2 linked regions of the Undibacterium sp. 5I1 genome follow. The protein of the gene in region 1 binds, or shares a complex with, the protein of each later gene. Links are inferred from orthologs where the notes say so. Each region holds a gene or a part of one and is shown in the gene's direction. Other genes may lie near its edges.

Evidence for each region.
Region 2: the proteins of RGU72_RS12680 (region 1) and xseA are in contact, whole or in part, in a cryo-EM structure (PDB 8TXR), measured with the Escherichia coli proteins. The link is inferred for Undibacterium sp. 5I1 from one-to-one orthologs.

What each region holds. Positions count from the first base shown.
Region 1 is NZ_JAVIWI010000001.1:2,879,406-2,882,453, forward strand. Bases 56-2,770 are described here. They hold RGU72_RS12680 (exodeoxyribonuclease VII small subunit), read left to right. Parts: upstream 56-1,134; coding sequence 1,135-1,407; downstream 1,408-2,770. Other genes in these bases: RGU72_RS12675 (DUF1631 family protein), read right to left, coding at 56-697; RGU72_RS12685 (farnesyl diphosphate synthase), read left to right, coding at 1,404-2,291; dxs (1-deoxy-D-xylulose-5-phosphate synthase), read left to right, coding at 2,295-2,770. Also shown: more of RGU72_RS12675, read right to left, coding at 1-55; more of dxs, read left to right, coding at 2,771-3,048. UniProt on the Escherichia coli protein: Bidirectionally degrades single-stranded DNA into large acid-insoluble oligonucleotides, which are then degraded further into small acid-soluble oligonucleotides.
Region 2 is NZ_JAVIWI010000001.1:2,200,384-2,203,697, forward strand. What follows is about bases 288-3,268. They hold xseA (exodeoxyribonuclease VII large subunit), read left to right. Parts: upstream 288-1,087; coding sequence 1,088-2,449; downstream 2,450-3,268. Other genes in these bases: RGU72_RS09740 (DUF3455 domain-containing protein), read right to left, coding at 2,861-3,268. Also shown: RGU72_RS09730 (MotA/TolQ/ExbB proton channel family protein), read right to left, coding at 1-26; more of RGU72_RS09740, read right to left, coding at 3,269-3,314. UniProt on the Escherichia coli protein: Bidirectionally degrades single-stranded DNA into large acid-insoluble oligonucleotides, which are then degraded further into small acid-soluble oligonucleotides.

The sequences.
Region 1 (3,048 bases):
GTAAATCAGGCAAGATCCCTTGGTACACCAAAAATTCATTTAATGCCTGAAAAATAGGCGACAGATCAAACAAAATATCTCCGCGTAGCAAAGGCAGAATCAGCGGATGGGTATTCGTATCAGGATTAAATTTGCACCATGATGCATGCACCACACGTAAAAAAAATTCTGGCCTGAATGGATTTTGCGTAATGCTCAGACTATCAATGCCAATGATGCAAGCCAGACGCATACTTAAAGCGGCCAATTGCTCTGCACTGGACAACTCCAGGGAGCGACTCGCACGCCCAAAAGCCAGTTTTTTGTCCATCTCCTCATATGACACCAGCGTCAAGGCAATGTCTTGTTGCTCGACACGCTCTGATTGAGGCTTAGTTGGTAATGAATTTGCTGATGATATTGATGACAAAGCCTGGATTTCTTTACGAAATGCCGCCTGGATATCAGCAGAACATAAATAGTAGAAAGCGTAACCGTTGTTCTTTAGTAACTGACCAGAATTAAAATTTAAATTCGCTTCCCGTGCGTCACCAACTTGCTCCGATGCGGCAAAAAATGCATTCGCTAAGCGTGCTGCAAAGGCATCCAGTTGCGCCACCACCAAGTGCGTCGCATGTGGAATCAGAGCACGCAAAATATCTGCACGCGCTAAAGGTGCTTTCTGGGACTGCCGATGATCGGGCGATTGTGCTGACATGACAGTTGTGTTTAAGGAAAGTTATTAGCAAAGTTTGTCAAACGAATATAGTGTAATCCCTTGTCGGAAGTCTTCGCACTGACTTCCACGATCGCCCAAATCATACTTATCAAGCCTTGCGCAACAGAATTTGACTTTATCTGAATTGTTTTAACTTGGTTTAACTTGGTTTGACTTGGTTTGATTTGGTTTGATTTGACTATATACGAATAATTTCCACATGGAAATGTTTGAATCGCAATTTCAGCTGCTTTTTTAAGCAAATTCTCTTTTTTACGATATCAAAAAAATAAAATCCATAAGAACATAAAAGTGAATAATGCCGAGATAGAAAGGATAGCTCTAAAAAAGCTGCTAATTATGCCAACTAAGCTGATTATCAACTGGGTTTGCACTAAAATGCAGGGTTAGACTCAATTTGCTCTTCAAGACTACCTATGCCAAAAAAATTACCCTCCATCGGACAACTCGGTCAGAACGATCAGCCAACTTCTTTCGAAGCAGCGATGTCGGAATTATTAGAACTGGTCGCCCAGATGGAAGCTGGTGAGCTGCCTTTAGAAGCCTCTGTCACGGCTTATCAACGTGGGGCCGAATTGATTAAATACTGTGCAGGCCAACTCGACAAAGTAGAACAGCAGGTCAAAGTACTGGAAGCTGGCATGCTGAAACCTTTCGTTGCAGATAATTCTGGCGAGGCCGATGCATGAGCGCGCATTTTCAGGATTGGATGAAATCCACTCAGCAGCAATTTGAAGTCTTATTAGCTAGTTTCTTACCAGATAGCGATGTGGTACCAGCAAAACTACATCAGGCAATGCGTTACGCCGCTTTAGATGGCGGCAAACGCGTGCGTCCTTTGTTAGTGTATGCCGCCGGTTTTATGTTTGATGCGCCAGCGGATTTATTGGCGCGTGCCGCCGCCGCATTAGAAATGATTCACGCTTATTCATTAGTGCATGACGACATGCCCTGTATGGATGATGACGCTTTGCGTAGAGGCAAACCTACTGTGCATGTCAAATATGATGAGGCAACTGCCCTGTTGGTTGGTGATGCGCTGCAAGCACAAGCTTTTTTGGTCTTGGCAGAAGCAGAGAGTGAATCTTTACGGCAAGTTGCCATGCTGCGTTTGCTGGCACAAGCCGCTGGGTCAACCGGTATGTGCGGCGGTCAGGCGATTGATTTAGCCAGCGTCGGTGTCGCCTTAACAGTAGATCAGCTTGAACAAATGCACCGTTTAAAAACAGGTGCATTGCTGCGTGGCTCAGTCATCATGGGCGCGATGTGTGGCAAGACTTTATCCGCGGCGGAAGTCGCTGCGCTTGATGCATACGCCAGCGCAATTGGACTGGCATTTCAGGTAGTGGATGATGTCCTGGATGCCACCGCAGATTCTGTCACCCTAGGTAAAACTGCTGGCAAAGATGCAGCAGATAACAAGCCGACCTACGTATCCTTGCTGGGTCTGGAAGCGTCACAAGCGCTGGCAAAAAAACTATGCGACGACGCCCATGCTGCGTTGTTGCCCTTTGGAGAAAAAGCACACATCCTGCGCAACCTGGCAGATTTGATTGTGCAGAGGAAGGCGTAATTTATGACCACAACTAATAATACAAACACTCTGTTAGACAGCATTAATTCTCCAGCCGATTTACGCAAGCTAACACGTGCCCAATTAAAACCGCTGGCCGACGAGTTACGTCATTTTGTGATTGATTCTGTGTCTAAAACGGGCGGTCATTTATCGTCTAATTTAGGCACTGTTGAACTCACCATCGCGCTGCACTATGTATTTCAGACACCGGAAGATCGTCTGGTCTGGGATGTGGGTCATCAAACGTATCCGCATAAAATTCTGACGGGTCGTCGTGATCGCATGCATACCTTGCGTCAGTTGAATGGTATCTCCGGTTTCCCGCGCCGGGTTGAGAGCGAATACGACACGTTTGGTACGGCGCATTCATCGACATCGATTTCTGCTGCATTAGGGATGGCTTTGGCGGCAAAAACCAAAGGCGAGGATCGACATTCCGTTGCCATCATTGGCGATGGCTCAATGACAGCCGGCATGGCGTTTGAGGCCTTGAATAATGCGGGCGTCTACGACGATATTAACTTACTGGTGATTCTGAACGACAACGATATGTCGATCTCGCCACCGGTCGGTGCGCTCAACCGTTATCTGGCGCGTCTGATGTCTGGCAAATTTTATGCCGCAGCACGCAATGTCGGCAAATCCGTACTGCCAACGCCGGTATTAGAACTCGCCAAACGGTTTGAGGAACACGCAAAAGGCATGATCGTACCAGCGACGATGTTTGAAGAATTTGGTTTTAATTATATTGGCC
Region 2 (3,314 bases), 680 kb from region 1 along the record:
CCAGCCGCTTGAATAATGGCAAACAAAAGTGACTCCTTAGTCCTGGATTTGTAATGTGTGGAGGGAAAGCATCTAACCCCGCAATGTAGCGCGTTGTCTGCTTGCGAGCAAGTATCGTTGGCGAAAATCTTAAATTATCTTTTAGACAATCCGATAGTGTCGTCCGGTCGTGAAGTTAAGATAGTTTTGCACAAATTCTGTGTGCAAGATTGTGGATAACTCTGGGGTAGCTTGTTAAGCTTTTGATTTTAATCAGTTTTATCTTGCTGCTACAGAATTAAGCAGCGGCTTATCCGCAATTTTGATGGCGTAAGCAATCTCAAAACGAGATAAGTTCTGCACAGTTAATGTGGATAACATTGTGAACAAGGCAAGCAGATAACCCTAAGTGGCTGATTTATAAGCTAATTAACTTGCTGCTTAATTAACGGGCAAATTGATGTTTTTGTGGGTAAACCACTTACTTACGCCCGGTTATCGTTCGTAAGCCGCAAATTCACAGATCGTACCCAGGTTCTGCACATATTTTGTGGATAAGACTGTGAAGAAGCTTTGTGAATAACGCCAAGTCCATGATTTTTATAGCGATATAGAACATGCCTTTAAATTGAGCAAACAGGATAATATGACCCTTTTTGCTTAAGTTTTAAGCGCAACTGGATTTCGACATCTACTTATTCACAGGTAGCGACTATTTCTGCACACATTTTGTGGATAAGATTGTGCACAAACCCGGTGATTGTCGCTAAGTCATTGTTTTCATTAAATATTAGCTTACTGCAAATAAAATAGGCAGCAGATCAAGCTAATTGATGTCCAATCAAATCGCCATACTATTTTTGTATAACAAGATATAAGTACCCGCTGATACTGTGGATAAGTTTGTGAACAAGATCAAGAAGCTTCGCTAAAGTCCTTGATTTATAAGGATTTTCTTTTTTTCACCGCAATTTACTAAGAATAATATTCTTTTTAAAATCAATGACTTAAGAAAGACTCGGGAAATATTTTTGACATCATTAACACTTAATGACATTCTGATGACCAACCCTTCCCTCTGTGGACAGCTTTTGACTTGCTCAGCTTTATGAATCCAGAATCCCGTACTGAAACTCCAATATTGACGCCATCTGTAATCACAGTATCGGCGCTAAACCAAGCAGTTGCGCAATTATTAGAACGAAACATCCCACTGACGTGGGTTTCCGGCGAAATATCTAATTTCACCCGCGCCACCTCTGGACATTGGTACTTCACGCTAAAAGACGCGCAGGCACAAGTGCGGGCAGTCATGTTCCGTGGCCGCTCGCAATACGCAGACTTTATGCCGCGCGAGGGCGATAAAGTTGAAGTCCGCGCATTGGTCGGTTTGTATGCCCCGCGCGGCGATTATCAAATAAATGTAGAAGCAATCCGTCGCGCCGGCGTGGGTAATTTGTACGAAGCTTTTTTGCAGTTAAAAGCACAACTGGCAAAAGAAGGTCTGTTTGATCCAGAGCATAAGCGCCCTATTCCGCATTTTGTTAAAACGATAGGGATTGTCAGTAGTCCGCAAGCGGCGGCATTGCGCGATGTGTTGACCACGCTGCAACGACGCGCGCCGCATGTCAACGTCATCCTTTACCCTACACCAGTACAAGGCGAAGGTGCGGCAAATAAAATTGCGCAAGCAATTGCTACCGCCTCGGCGCGTGAAGAATGTGATGTGCTGCTGGTCTGTCGCGGCGGCGGAAGTATTGAGGACTTATGGGCATTTAATGAAGAAATCGTGGCGCGCACAATCAGCCATTGCGCGATGCCTGTAATCAGCGGCGTGGGCCATGAAACTGACTTCACCATTGCCGATTTTGCCGCCGATGTACGTGCGGCTACTCCTACGGCAGCGGCTGAATTAGCGGCAGCACCGCGTGAAGACTGGCTGGAAACGCTGCTGCAATACCGCATCCATCTGCAAAGGGGAATGCAAAGACAACTGGCGAATCAAAACCAGAATGTCGATTGGCTGACACGGCGTTTAGTGAGTCCGATCAACGCCATCAAAGCGAAAAAATTAGCTCTCGAAAGTGCTGTGCAACGTCTCAAATTTGCCAGTGCAATCCCACGCCAGCAGGCCCATGCCAGTTGGCATCAATTACGAACCCGGCTTCAAGGCAATCGGCCAGACATGCAGGCATATCGGGCCAATTTGCAAGAATCACAACGCAGGTTGAGCACCACTTTTAAGCATCAGACGGGTACTCAAAGAGTAGCGCTGGCGGGCTTAAAAGCGCAGCTAGAAATGCTCAATCCACAAAGAACACTGGAGCGCGGCTACGCTATTTTGAGTGACCGTAAAGGCAAACTAATACGCTCTGGTAAGGACTTGCATCCGAATAGCCAGATTACAGTGCGATTGGCTGACGGGACGACTGAGATCAGCGTGAATGGCGTGCAACCAAGTCTGGATTAATTTTTAACCCAGATTTTCCATTGGAACAGCGACAAGTGTGCCTTTGGCGAACTGACTGGCTAGACGCGACGACAACGCAAGCTGCATCTTGCTAGGAGGAGCGACAACGCCAGGCAGTTCGCCAAAGGTGCAATTGTCGCTTTAGCGCTGCCACTCAAATCGCGGTGGTGTTATCCCTCTGAAGACCGCACGCCATCTGCGTTTTTTGCGAAGTGGTAGCGGTCTAATGGAAAATCTGGGTTTAATTGAGCTGATTTATTTATACATCCCCAGCAAACCATATCGACAAAAAAAGGGATGCCAGCGGCATCCCCAAAGTACAGCGGCAAATGGATTTTTCAAATGCCGCCACTACATGATCGTCAAAGCGCACTTTATATCGCGACCATGATTGGTCGCAATATCTCTCGATTACATCGCTTTGTAAAAGTAATAATCTGCTTGATACTTGACCAACTTTTTAGCGCCAACATTGGCAGCAGCACAGCTATCTGATGGCGCAATGCCACCCATCGTATTTAGACGTTGGATATAGCTGATATCAGTCATCGCACCATTACCCATAGATGGATTAGCTTTAACCAATTGCAAAGGAATCGCATTGGCTGCGCCCGGGGTCACCGCCAATTGCTTACCAGTGACTTTGCTACCGTCATTGGCTTCCCAAGTCGGGCCAGCATAATATTTGCCCACCGCTTTACCGCTTTGATCTGACAACACGGCAGTCGGTCCAGCAAACACCCACTCATAAGCACCTGGCATCGCTGCTTTTACGCGGCATTCATACGTCAGATCGCCAGCACCAACCGCCATCATGACCAGTTTATTGCCTGCAGGTACAGCAACTGCGGCAGGCGCATCTGGT